DNA from 2 places in the Arthrobacter sp. M71 S08 genome. Region 2 is predicted to be linked to the other one. Evidence: predicted binding sites of a transcription regulator. Region 2 holds the regulator's gene; the other holds the start of a gene.
What was found. The regulator HspR, encoded in region 2, represses chaperone genes until heat shock. The targets are predictions, from matches to a motif close to AAGTTGAGTCNNNNNGACTCAACTT.

Region 1: a site for HspR is predicted at 4,277-4,301, ahead of AC5RTB_RS11105 (Hsp20/alpha crystallin family protein). Genes of this name have one in related genera too.

Annotation. Positions count from the first base shown of each region.
Region 1 is NZ_JBNHEY010000004.1:282,618-289,517, reverse strand. Features, by position in the region: gene AC5RTB_RS11130 (DUF418 domain-containing protein) at 1-709, opposite strand, end outside; gene AC5RTB_RS11125 (heparan-alpha-glucosaminide N-acetyltransferase domain-containing protein) at 715-1,062, opposite strand; gene AC5RTB_RS11120 (response regulator transcription factor) at 1,292-2,062, shown strand; gene AC5RTB_RS11115 (sensor histidine kinase) at 2,043-3,584, shown strand; gene AC5RTB_RS11110 (hypothetical protein) at 3,670-3,918, opposite strand; gene AC5RTB_RS11105 (Hsp20/alpha crystallin family protein) at 4,336-4,782, shown strand; gene AC5RTB_RS11100 (mannitol-1-phosphate 5-dehydrogenase) at 5,002-6,153, opposite strand; gene AC5RTB_RS11095 (PTS mannitol transporter subunit IICBA) at 6,153-6,900, opposite strand, start outside.
Region 2 is NZ_JBNHEY010000002.1:204,628-211,527, reverse strand. Features, by position in the region: gene AC5RTB_RS04875 (SDR family NAD(P)-dependent oxidoreductase) at 1-289, opposite strand, end outside; gene AC5RTB_RS04870 (PspA/IM30 family protein) at 341-1,033, opposite strand; gene AC5RTB_RS04865 (hypothetical protein) at 1,039-1,644, opposite strand; gene AC5RTB_RS04860 (heat shock protein transcriptional repressor HspR) at 1,693-2,115, opposite strand; gene AC5RTB_RS04855 (DnaJ C-terminal domain-containing protein) at 2,153-3,163, opposite strand; gene AC5RTB_RS04850 (nucleotide exchange factor GrpE) at 3,310-4,026, opposite strand; gene dnaK (molecular chaperone DnaK) at 4,029-5,903, opposite strand; gene AC5RTB_RS04840 (alpha/beta fold hydrolase) at 6,077-6,900, opposite strand, start outside.

The sequences.
Region 1 (6,900 bases), on a different contig from region 2:
CGAAGATGGCAGCGATAGCGATTTGGATGATGAGGGAAGCATCGGGTTGGTCTTCCAGAAACCCGGTTGCGAGGACAAGCAGGTGGGCCGAGTAGAGGGTCAGCGTCATACTGCCCATGGCGGCCAGCGGCATCAATGGCTCGGTGGTGAAGCGGGCGAGAAGCAGCACTGCCCCCAACGCGGCGATGGATGTGCCGGTGGTGTTTAACATTTCCAGGACCGTGGTGGAGTAGGGTGCGACGATGGCATGCCACCAAAGTGAAGTGGTCGGCAGGTATTCCTCAGGCCCCCAGATCAGCATTGCGTCAATCATCTCCGCGCTCAGGCCTGGGGACGACTCCAGTAGGCGGTTCATCCCTCCGAGCGGACCCAAGAAGAGGGCTGAAAGCAGCCAACTGGTGATGGTCAAAACCAGTCCTGCCAACGTCACGCGGATCTGTACTGGGCGGGATCTAAGATCCAATCGGCCGATGGCTAGCCCTGCGCAGATATAGGTCATGTAAGGCAGTGCGGGATACTCGCCGGTGAAGAGCAGTTGACTGACCAGCACACCGGGTTCGGTGAAGAGCATTGTGAAAGTGGGATCGAAACCAGGTTCGGGTATGAAGTCCCGCAGTGCCTGCGCAGAGATAGGGCCCACCACTGCAATCCCTGCGGCAAGAAAGGCCAGTGATTTGGCGGAGAGTCGAAGCACGGGAATCGCCAACATGAACATCACCCCGTAGTAGGCCAAGATGATGGAGGGCGGCGTATCAACGTGGCGATAGTGAGCCCCAGGGCCGTGATGAGACCGGCGCGGACCGCCACGGAGGCTTGGGTAGCCTTGAGTGCTGTGCCCTTCACGGGGTGCTGGCTCCCGGAAGTGAAAGCGAGTGACACTCCGGCCAGCAGGGCAAACAAGGCGGCAGAATGGCCGGCGAACACTGTCCATAGGACGGTCGGGTCATCGTAGTCATTGGTGCCAGGGAGAATGTGGATAATCATCAACCCGATGAGGGCAACACCGCGCGCTGCATCGACTCCAAGCATCCGCGACTTTCTCACAGGAGCAGAGAACCGCATGTAATTCTCCTCTAGTCGTACTGGCACAAGCAGTAGGGAGGTCTGCCTCGAAGAAACAGGAAACCGCGTAACGGCTTCTAGTCCAGCAGGCTGCTCTATGCCTGAGTTATAGGAGTCCTGTGAGTTTGCCTTTAATGACCGCCAACGTATTGACCTCGCGTTTGCCTCCATCCTTACTTGTTGGCATCGGCAGCGTTGGAGCCTTGCTATGGAGAGGCAGAGTGCATTCATGACCTCGAACACTTCGGGCTCAATAAGGGCGCATTTACCCCTACTGCGGCGATCCGATGGCTCGCGGGTGCGTGCTCTGGTGGTCGATGATGAGCCGGCCCTTTCTGAGGTGGTCAGTGCAGTGCTCAGATTGTCGGGGTGGGACGTTTTGATAGCGTCTGACGGCCCCTCTGCTGTTCGACTGGCGCAGCGGTTCCGCCCGGATGTTCTGGTGCTGGACGTGATGCTTCCCGGGCTGGACGGTGTTGAGGTTCTACGCAGGCTACGGGCATCCGATCCATCAGTCGCCGCACTTTTCCTGACCGCAAAGGGCCGCGTGGAGGACCGGATTTCCGGTCTTACTGCCGGAGGTGATGATTACGTCACCAAACCCTTCAGCCTGGAGGAAGTCGTCCTGCGCTTGCACAGGCTAGTCCAACGTGCAGGAATTACAGCCATAGAGAGCGCCGAGTTGGTGGTGGGTGACCTGTCGATGAATCTGGATACACGTGAAATCAGTCGGGCGGACGAAAATATCCAGCTGACGGCGACGCAGTTCAACCTGCTCCGTTTCCTGATGGAGAATTCCCGGCGGGTTCTCAGTAAAAGCCAAATTCTGGAACATGTCTGGGATTACGGTTTCGACGGCCAGTTGAACGTCGTCGAACTGAACATTTCTTACCTGCGGAAAAGGATCGACGTGGGCCGTGAACCCATGATTCATACTGTGCGCGGCGCAGGTTATGTCCTCAAGCCAGCAAAGGAAGATCATGGAGACGCTACCAGCTGAACCCGGAGGGGCTGCACGGATTCATAATTCGTCCTTCCGCTGGTCGGTTTCGTCATGGAAACTGCGAACAAGGCTGTTGCTGATAACCCTGGTCTTGCTCACCGTCATCTGCGGTGCTCTGGGAATTCTGAGCTACGCCGCTATGAATGTGATCCTCACCCAACAGCTTGACAGCGAATTGCACGAGGCCTCGAACCGGACGATCAGGTTCGGAGATCCCATCTCCCGGGTACGGTCACAGACGGAAAGGGACACTGTCGGCCACCCAGCTCAGGGGGCAGGCACACTTAGCGCCTACCGATCAGACGGTGAGGTCGATTATGCCGGGCTGTACTCCATCGAAGGGGAACATGAGGACTTACCGACAGCCGACATCGAGGTAGTCAACAGTCTGCCCGAGAGTCGCGAGCCTGTGGAGCGCTTACTGTCCATTGGGCAGTACCGTTTGATCGCTGTAGATGACACAGAAGGCCATATCCTCGTCACAGGTCTACCCACTGCTGATAGAGACGCCACGTTGAACTCACTGGCCAGCGCAATGGCCACGATCTCCATAGCCGGACTCATCCTCACCGGGATCTCAGCGGCAATCGTTATCCGCCGAACCCTCCGCCCCTTGGATCACCTGTCGAAGGTAGCGACCAATGTCGCCGAATTACCGCTGGATGTAGGTGAAGTCGTCCTAGCTGCACGTGCTTCCCCAGGTTCTCCTCAAACTGAAGTGGGCAACGTAGGACACGCCTTCAACAAAATGCTCGACAACGTTGCAAGCGCCCTCACCGCACGACAACGCAGCGAAACCCAAGTCCGTCAATTCGTCGCAGACGCCAGCCATGAGCTGCGCACACCTTTGGCTGCCATCCGCGGCCACTCCGAGCTGATCCGTATGACAGAACACCTCGGACCAAAAGGCGACGCTTCACTGCGCAGGGTTGAATCAGAAACTCTAAGAATGACCACGCTGGTCGAAGACCTGCTCCTCCTGGCCCGGCTCGATGAAGGACACATCGGTGTTGATGGAGATGTGGATCTAACAGAACTCATTATCGAATCAGTCAGTGATATCCGGATCACCGCTCCCGAACAACACTGGAGCGTCCGCCTCCCCGACGACCCCGTTGTCATCCGCGGGAATGAAAACCATCTACGCCAAGTCCTGATAAACCTCCTCACAAACGCTCATAAGCACACCGATCCCGGAACCACCGTCGTTACAAGCTTGACTGTGGAAAGCAGCGAAATCATCCTCAAGGTGACGGATGATGGGCCCGGCATCCCCTCCGATTTCGTCGATCACGTCTTCTCCCGCTTCACCCGCGCCGACCAAGCACGAACCGGCGGACAAGGGACGTCAGGTCTGGGACTGTCCATCGTCCACGCAATCGTCTGCGCTCACCACGGGGCAATCAGTGTGGACAGCGAACCCGGGCGCACCACCTTCACGGTCCGTCTTCCACGGGTCTCCCGCCCGGACTCTGCAAACCCCAAGAGAGAACCCAATGCTTGGTCAGGGACCAGCTAACAGGGTCAACGTGACAGGTATTCACGCGGCGCCCTCGGCTCGTCAAACGCCGTGGCGCCACCGGCAGGATGTGAAGCATCGGTTCCTACCTTTTGACTCGTCTGGGCATGGTCCGCGCGAGGTAGGCCGCCGCGCCACCGGCGACGATGATAGACAAAACCACTGCCACAAGCATGGCGTAGAGCCCGAGCAGCGCAGACATCGGATCTGAAGGACGTTGGAGGAAGGCCAACCCGCCGACCATACCGATCACCCAGAAGAGAACACAGGTCAGAAATGCCACCGCCGCTGCAACCACAGCGGGTTGGCGTCGGTACGACTTCCACTCGCTCATGAATCAATGGTGCGACTGTCAGACGGGGACCGGCGTGATTGTCTGACCCCGTGTCGCTCACATTCGAGCAGCAGTCTCCGCCACTCGAGTTAGCCGTTGCCTTAGCGTCAGCTGTCACCCCCCACTGGACAACAAGAAGCCCCTGGAAGGGATTCGGGGGGCTCATGTGCCGTTATGAGAAACAGCAGATGCGAAAGGCGCATCACGCCAGCCTCCGGAATCCCGTCGAGGGGCTCCTTAGGAAGAATTTTCCGCCGGGCATGACGCACTGTCAAGCGGAGAAGTAGGCGGGCTGTAGCCCCGCAAGAACCGTTGCAAGAGACTTACCGACTGGCGGTACTGCGGGCTAAAATGATCATAGTTGAGCGTGGATGACTCAACTATGAAGATTCCGTGATGAAGGGAGAGTTGGTAACCATGGCCCGGTTTGATCCTTTCCAGGAAATGGACCGTCTGTCCCCGGCCGTGTTCGGCGGCCGGCAGGGGCCAATGTTGATGCCGATGGACCTGTACCGTGAGGGCGACCACTATGTTCTCAACGCCGATCTGCCCGGCATTGATCCACACTCGGTTGATGTTGACGTTGACGGACAGCTGCTGAGCATCAGGGCTGAACGTACCTTGAAGAGCGACGGCGAAACGCAGTGGTTGCTCAAGGAGCGCCAAAGCGGCTCCTTCCTGCGCCAGCTGACACTTGGCCAGGATATCGACGTCGACGGTATCGCCGCGCGCTACGACAACGGTGTGCTCAGTGTGACCATCCCGGTGAGCGAAGCGACACGGCGGCGCAAGATCGACGTCGCTGCGGGCGACCGGCAGGAGGCCATCGAAGAGTCGACTCAGCAGGAAAAGTCCGAAACCTGAGCCCCTGCTGCAGCCATGGCAGTCACAAGCAGACAAGGGTGCCGCCATACCGTAGGTATGTCTTGCGGGTCGGTGGGCAGCGACGTTGGCCCGACGGATGTTGCGCATTGATCACAACTGAGGATCGACGCGCCATACCGAATTTCAATGGGTCTTTTGAACGACGACGGCGCCGCACCCTTGAGAGGGTACGGCGCCGTTGCGCTGTGCTGAGACTCGTCAAACGGAAGCAGCCTGACGCTCTTCCACCAGTTTCCGGATGGCCGGGAACAGCGGATGGTCCTGGTCCAGCCCGGTAATCCGCTCTGTTGCTGCACCGGCGTCGACGGAGGCGAGGATCTGCCCCAGTTCCGCCGCCTCGGCGTCCTCAGGATCATCGAACCGCAGCGCCACCGCAATCGCCTTCAGCAGAGCGTCCGGGGTGGTGCCACGCTCGGCGAGCTCTGCGGCCGGTCCGATAAACCGTTCATTCCGGCTCAGCTTGCGCAGGGGTGCGCGGCCTACGCGGTTAACTGTGTCGGGCAGGTGCGGGTTGGTGAACCGCCCGAGGATCTTCTGGACGTACGCTTCCTGCTCCTCGGCGTCGAAACCGTGTTTGTCCACCAGGAGCTGTTTGGTCTCCCCGAGCACCGCACGGACGTTCGCGGCGACTTCCTGATCAGCCATAGCCTCCGAGATCTTCTCGAGCCCAGCCTCATACCCGAAGTAGGCCGCGGACGCATGACCGGTATTCACGGTGAACAGCTTCCGCTCGATGTACGGACCGAGCCGATCCACGAACATAGCTCCCGGGATCACCGGCGGGTTGTCCCCGAACGGAGTACGGTCGATAACCCACTCGTAGAAGGTCTCCACCGTCACGTCGAGGCCCTGGCCGGGGTCCTGGTTCGGAACGATGCGGTCCACCGCAGTGTTCGCGAAGACCGCTCGATCGGCAAGGCTGCCGTTCGACTCGTCCCAGGAAGCTTCGATCGATTCCCGCAGGATGTCGGTCGCATTGATGGCGTTCTCGCATGCCATCACCTGCAGCGGCGCGGAATCACCGGCTCGCGCCGCTATCCCCTTGGCGATCACCGGAGCCACGAACTTCAGGATGTGCGGCCCCACCGCTGTGGTGACGATGTCCGCCGTGGCGATCTCCTCAACCAGGCGGTTCTCCTCGGTGTTCGAGTTCACCGCCCGGAAATTGTCGACCGTATGCACCGCCGGCTGCTCGCCCACCTCGTGGACGCGATAGCTGTCCGCGCCCGCCAACTCGCTGATCAGGGCATCCGCGACATCCGCGAACACCACCTCGTAGCCCGCCTGGTGGAGTAGCAGCCCAACAAAGCCGCGCCCAATGTTCCCTGCTCCGAAGTGAACTGCCTTCACTATGCGTTGACCTTTCGGAAGATTTCGAGGATCTCTTCAGCCGACGTCGCGGCCTCCAACTGAGCTACCTGCGCCTTGTCGGTGAACACCTTCGCGATTGAGGACAGGATGTGCAGGTGCTCGTTGTTCACGCCTGCGACGCCAACCACGAACCTGACCTCCTTGCCGTTCCAATCCAGGCCGTCGGGGTAACGGACCACGGACACAGCCGACTTGCGGATGTGGTCCTTGGCCGCGTTGGTGCCGTGCGGAATCGCAAGGAAGCTTCCCATGTAAGTGGAAACTGACTCCTCGCGCTCATGCATCGCCTGAATGTAACCCTCGTCGACCGCCCCACGGGCCAGCAGCAGCTGTCCCGCCTCGTCGATGGCTGCGTCACGGTTTGTGGCCGTACCGCTGAGCACAACGCTCTCGGCTACCAGGATGTCCGACGGTGATTCGGTTACCGCTTCTGCAGCGTGAGCTCCGGCGGCGTGGGCACCACCGGTGCGGACAGTCGCCTCGGCGTTGGACGCATCCGCGCCACCCGGCGTTCCCGCGGCAGGCGGTGCGTCACCGGAACCCTCCGCGGGACCAGTGCGGCTTTCCTTGACCAGCTCCACGATCTCGTCATACTTCGGGCTGTTCATGAAGTTGTCCACCGAGACGTGCACGGCACTGGAGGTTGCGGGCTGGGCCCGCTCGGTCAGGTCCTGATGTGTGATGACAACGTCGTAGTCATCACGAAGGTTCGCGATGGAGGCGTTG
Region 2 (6,900 bases):
GGGAACCGAAGGCCACGACGCCCGCAGCATAAACCATGCCGTCCAGAGTCTCGTCATTCAACGTATCGGCGATGCTGGCGGGCCCGCCGGGCAGCGTCAGGTCTGCGGCAACGGAACCTGCACCCAGCCGATCGGCGACTGCGCGGAGTTTCGCCTCATCGCGTCCGCTGAGGACCAGCCGCGCTCCCCTTGCTCCCAGTTCTGCCGCTATGCGCGAACCGAGCTGGCCCGTTGCTCCTACTACCAGGAACTGTTTGCCACGGATGTCTGCGCCGTTGATCTCGCTCATGGGCTGAGCCTGGCAACCGGCGCTGATGCTTCCCTCACGGGGTCTGCGGGCCTACGCTTGCCCGCGCCGGCGGCCCTGCGCCCGTTCTTTCAGCTGCCGGAGTTCCTGCTCGGCTGCCTCACGTGCTTCGAGCTCGCCGAACGCCTGTTCGAGCTTCCCGGAGGACGGGTCGGACCAGGTGAGTTCCTCCTGGGCGGCCTGCAGATGCCTCAAACGCCTGGCTTCCCGTTCCGCCTCGCGCGCGGCGCGCGCGGTTTCCACGCTGCTTCCCGCTGAAGCGGACACCGCGCCCTGAACGTCCAGCGCCGCCTGGGTGGCGCCGTGCTGCGCCTTGAGGGATTCGTAACGGACTGCGTTTTCCTGCAATGAAGTTTCAAGCCGGTACAGGTCCGCTTCGAGGGCGTGGAACTGCTGATCGACGCCGTCGCGCTGGCGGGTCAGCGTCTCAAGTCTCTTCTGCACTTCCAGTGCCCGGCGAAGCGCAGCCCGGGCGGCGTCGTCGTTGTTGTTCGCAACAGCGCGTTCCGCCTCGCGGTTGCAGGCGTCGAGGTCTGCCGCCGCCTGCCGGGCGAGGCTGTCGACCCGGTGCCGCACGGCGGCGAGGTCGGCAACACTGCGGCGGGCGCGGTCGAGGTTTTCCTCCTGTTGCCGCTGGGACTGGCCGAGCGCGGCAATGGGATCAACCGGTTCAGCGGCGTTGCGGCGCGAGGAAAGGATGCGTGAGATGCGGCGACGTACAGACACTGGTGCTAGGCCCGCCGCGTGCCGGTGCCGTAGGCGGCGTTCCAGGTCCTCAGAGCACCGATTTCCGTGGTGAGGCGTGAGGTGGCGCGCTCAAGCTGCCTGCTGCCGGAGACCTGATGAACCTCGAGAAGGGCTCGACGCAGCTGAGCTGACAGTTCGCAGAGGGAGTTGACCTGCTCGCCGATACCGCGGGCAAGGTCTTCGCGGAGCGCCCTGTTCGGTTCCCGTTCGGCAAGGGCAAGGCGTTCGCCGAGTACGGTTTCGGCCCGGGTGAGGTCCTCCGCGGTTGCGGCCAGGTCTCCCGTGGGAGAACCCTGTGCGATAGCCGCCGCAACGGAGCGACGGGTGGCATCCGTGGAGCGCTCGAGTTGGAGCCGGAGCCTTGCGAGCTCCCGTGCCGATGCATCCGAGGAGAAGGACCGCAGACGGCTGGACCCGCGCTCGATCCGGCGGCGGAGGACTCCCGAACGGCGGACGCGGCGCACGATCAACCAGGTACCGGTTGCCGCGCCGATGGCTAGAACACCCAGAACCGCTCCACCAAAGAGGAGGAGCTGAAGAACACCCTCCAGCAGGACTTCCGCGGCGTCAGCGAACTCTGATTCAGGCATGTATATAAGTGTGCCGTGGAATTGAAGGTTGCGCTACGTCGGCGGGACTCAACGGGAAGGATCCCCGCGCCAGATCATGAGTGCCTGGCTGCGCGGGCGGGGACGCTGGCCCCTGGCGAGGGTGACGACGTCGCCCGCGAGACCGGCAGCGAAGACACGGCTGGTCTCCGGCTTCCGGCGCTGCGCCAGCTCTTCCGTGAGTTCGCTGACCCTGTGCTGGAGCGCCATGACCTGATTCTCCAGTTCCAGGATGCGCCGGATCCCCTCCAGAGAGACGCCCTCGTGGGACAGTCGCTGAACTTCGCGCAGGACATTGACATCCCGTTGGGAATACCGGCGGGCCCGCCCGGGCGCCCTGCTGGGGGTGACGAGACCCAGCCGGTCGTACTGACGCAGCGTCTGGGGATGCATGTCTGCGAGCTCCGCCGCCACGGAAATCACATAGATCGGCATATTGATATCAACAGACATGGTGTCGCTCCCCTCTGCTGTCTAGATTCCCTACACCCTAAAGCCGCGCCTTTTCGGCGAGATTGTTGCGCGGGTCGGCATCCTTCGTGGCGCTGGCGAATGCCTCGACGGCGGCCGCCGCGTCCTTGTTCAGATTCTGCGGAACGACGACGTCGATGGTCACCAGCAGATCGCCTGTGCCCTTCGAAGTCTTCACTCCGCGGCCCTTGACCCGAAGGGTCCTGCCGGACGGAGTACCCGCCGGCACTTTCACCTTGACGGTCTCACCGTCCAGGGTGGGCACCTCCACCTGCGCACCGAGCGTAGCCTCGGGGAAGGTGACAGGTACGTGCACCCGGATGTTGTCGCCGTCGCGCTGGAAGAACGGATGCGGCTTCACATTCACCGTGACCATGAGGTCACCGTTTCCTGACGGCCCCGACTGGCCCTTTCCGCGTACACGGACCTTCTGTCCGTCACGGATACCGGGAGGAATACGAACGTCGATCACCTCGCCGGACGGTTCACGCAGACCGATCGTGGTGCCGCGGATGGACCCGGCGAAGGAGATGCTGGTGCTCGCCGTCCGGTCTGCGCCCTTGCGTGGCGGTGCCTGATACCCAGGGAATCCACCGCCCCCGGGAAATCCCCCACCGGAAGAGTAGCCACCGCCTCCCCCGAACAGATCGGCGAACTCCGGAGGCAGGTTGCTGCCGCCACCGAAACCTCCGCGCTGGCGGCCCGCGGTCTGACCGAAGAGGTTCCCGAACATGTCGTCAAAGCCGGCGCCGCCGCCTGCCCCGCCCGGACCGCCGGCGGTGAAACGCGCTCCGCTGCCCATGGCGCGGATCGCGTCGTACTGCTGACGTTGCTCGGGATCGGACAGCACCGAGTACGCCTCGGAGATGTCCTTGAACATCCTGTCCGAGCCGCCGGTGCTCTGGTTCTGGTCGGGGTGATGCTTGCGCGCGAGCTTCCGGTAGGCCTTCTTTATGTCGGCGTCGGAGGCGTCCTTGGGCACGCCAAGGATCTTGTAGAAGTCCTTGTCGACCCAATCCTGACTAGCCATCTGACCCCTCCTCTCTCTAAATCTTTAACTTGTCCTGTTCGTGGAAGCCTTGCGTCCTTCCCCTCCGCTAAAGGGGGTTTAATATTCCGAAGCGAGCTTTGCGAGTCTCGGAAGTTCGTTGCCCCGGAGGGGAAGGACGCGCCCAGCTACTCAGGAACCGCTACGATCACCTGGGCTGCGCGCAGGACGCGGTCGCCCTTCTTGTATCCGGCGCGGAGGATCTGGCTGACGCTGTCGAACTGGACGTCCGGGCTCGGCTGCTGAATGAGCGCTTCGTGAATGTTCGGGTCGAACTCCACGCCGGTCTCATCGATGCGGGAGAGGCCGTAGGTCTTCAACGCGTTCTCCAGCTTGGTGGAGATAGCGGCGAAGGGCCCGTCCGCAAGGTCGCCGTGCTGGCGGGCGGCGTCTATGTCGTCGAGCACCGGCATGAGCGAGTTCAGTACCCCGATCACTGCCATGTCCCGTGCGACGTCGCGGTCCCGCTCCACCCGCTTCCGGTAATTGACGTACTCGGCCTGAAGCCGGAGCAGGTCATTCCGAAGCTCGGCCTCGACGTTGGTGGACGCTGGAGGAATCTCTTCCCCGCCACCAGCCTCATTGAGGATCGCTTCCGCCTGGGCCAACGCATCAACACCGGCGTCCGCTCCGTCCGGGTGCGCAGAGTCCGACGCATCCTGTGCGGTTCCGGCGCCGGGCTCCTGGCCGGCACCCGCGAAGGGGGCCGAACCAGGGGTACCCGTGCCGTCTGTTTCGGCTGTGCCTTGCTGCCCACGGATCTCCCCAGTCTCCGGGTCGATCTTCCGGTTATCCCGGAAGCTCACTGGCTCTGAGTGTTCTTCTTCGTTTCCGTGGTGCGGCATGGCTACTTCTTCTCGTCTTCGTCAACGACCTCGGCATCGACGATGTCTTCGTCGTCAGCCTTGGATCCGTTCTCGCTGGGCTCACCGGTGGGGGTAGCGCCGGGACCGGCGGCACCTTCCTGCTGAGCCTGGGCGTAGATGGCCTCGCCGAGCTTGGTCTGGGAGGTCTGCAGCTTCTCGAAGGCAGCCTTCACCTCGTCATCGTTGTCCTGCGACTCCAGAGCCTTCTTCAGTGCGTCAACGTCGCCCTGAACCTCGGTCTTGACTTCTTCGGGCAGCTTGTCGGAGTTGTCGTCGATGAGCTTGCCAACGGAGTAGGCCAGCTGCTCGGCCGAATTGCGGACATCCGCAGCCTCGCGGCGCTTCTTGTCCTCGGCAGCGTGCTCTTCAGCCTCACGGACCATGCGATCGATGTCTTCCTTCGACAGCGCGGTGCCGCCGGTGATGGTCATCGACTGCTCCTTACCGGTGCCCTTGTCCTTGGCGGACACGTGCACAATGCCGTTGGCATCGAGATCGAAGGTGACCTCAACCTGCGGAACACCGCGCGGCGCCGGTGCAATACCGGTGAGCTCGAAAGTGCCCAGGGGCTTGTTGTCACGAGTGAATTCGCGCTCGCCCTGGAATACCTGGATGGCAACCGAAGGCTGGTTGTCATCTGCGGTTGTGAAGGTCTCGCTGCGCTTGGTGGGGATGGCCGTGTTGCGCTCGATGAGCTTGGTCATCACGCCGCCCTTGGTCTCGATGCCCAGCGACAGCGGGGTCACGTCGATCAGGAGGACGTCCTTGCGCTCACCCTTCAGCACACCGGCCTGGAGGGCAGCGCCGACGGCGACAACCTCATCCGGGTTCACGCCCTTGTTGGGCTCCTTGCCGCCGGCCAGTTCCTTCACCAGTTCCGAAACAGCGGGCATGCGGGTTGAACCGCCGACAAGGACGATGTGGTCGATGTCGGAAACCTTGATGCCGGCTTCGGCGATGACGTCGTGGAACGGCTTCCTGGTGCGGTCAAGCAGGTCCTTGGTGAGGTCCTGGAACTTGGCACGGCTCAGGTGCTCGTCGAGGTGCACCGGTCCGTCCGGAGTGACGGAAAGGTACTGCAGGGAGATGTTGGTGGAGCTGGCAGAGGACAGTTCCTTCTTGGCCTGCTCTGCAGCTTCCTTCAGACGCTGGAGCGCGATCTTGTCCTTCGACAGGTCCGCGCCCTTGGCCTTTGCCTGGGCGAGCAGGAACTCCACGACCCGCTGATCCCAGTCGTCGCCGCCGAGGCGGTTGTCACCGGAAGTGGCACGAACCTGGATGGTGGAGAAATCATCCTCATCCTTGCCGACTTCCAGGAGCGAGACGTCGAACGTACCGCCACCGAGGTCGAACACGAGGATGAGCTCGTCTTCCTTACCCTTGTCCAGGCCGTAGGCCAGGGCTGCGGCGGTGGGCTCGTTGACGATGCGCAGGACGTTCAGGCCTGCGATCTCACCGGCTTCCTTGGTGGCCTGCCGCTCAGCGTCGTTGAAGTACGCCGGTACGGTGACGACGGCGTCTGTGACCTTCTCACCGAGGTAGCTCTCGGCATCGGTCTTCAGCTTCTGCAGGATGCGGGCAGAGATTTCCTGCGGCGTGTAGGTCTTGTCATCGATCTGTTTGGTCCAGTCAGTGCCCATGTGGCGCTTGACGGAGGCAATGGTGCGGTCGATGTTGTTGACGGCCTGGCGCTTCGCGATCTCGCCGACCAGAACCTCGCCACCCTTGGAGAAAGCGACGATGGACGGGGTGGTGCGTGCGCCTTCCGCGTTGGCGATAACGGTGGGCTCGCCACCTTCAAGCACGGAGACGACCGAGTTGGTTGTACCGAGGTCGATACCTACTGCACGTGACATGCGTGTTCCTTTCGACGAGCCGCCGGTCAACGACCGGTGGCTGGTTTTGTCAGGTTCCGCTCACATTGAGCGTTCTGCACTCAACTGTACGCTTGGCTACTCAGGAGTCAAATCAGAGTTGAGCCGCTGTGACTCAACTCTGGTCTGGAGGCATACCCAGGCGGGTACCGTTCTTACAGGCAGCGTGGCTGGAATGCGGGATCCGCGGGACCGTCCTGCGTCAGCGCGTGGGACACGAGCCGGTGCACCACTGGGTCATTGGGCGCCTGGTCGTGTTCAATCACGTTCAGTGCGCACTTGTCCTGGATGGTGATGTTCGTTACCTGGCGTGCGGACCCGTCGAGGAACTGGCTTGTGTAGGGCGTGACAACTTCGTCATACCTGGTGCTGATGACCGTGTAGGACGGCCCATTGACGGTGTCACCGATCGAGTTGAGTTCGGTCAGGAACGGGGAACCGGCCTCCTGGTCGGCACAGGCCTGACAGAGGAAACCGGAATCCGAAGCGGTCAGCGGAGCATCGCCGCCGGAAGGCACCAGGACTCCCTCGGTGCCGTGGTTCGAGGACGCTATGCCGACCAGGTGGTTGACCTTCTTCGCACCACCGAGGAAGCCGAGGTAGTAGCGCGGCATCATGCCGCCCTGGCTATGCCCCACCAGATCCACCTTTCGTGCCCCGGTGGCGCCCAACACGGCGTCGACGAAGGTAGCAAGTTCCACGGCAGAATCAGCCACGGGACCGGTGGCGTCGATGCCGTCGGTGGTTCCATAGTTGAGGGCGAAGACGCAGTAACCCTGCTCGGCAAGCACGGGCGACAGCGTGGACCAGTTCTTCAGCATGCTCTCGAATGTTCCCGGCACGAGGATGACCGGATGGGGATGCTCATCACTGGGCTTGCAGGACCAGTTGTTCGACCCCGGCGGAGAAACATCCTCGGTATCCGCCACTGCGGGGGCGGCACCGGCAATACTTCCGGTCAGTAGCGCTGCTGTGGCAA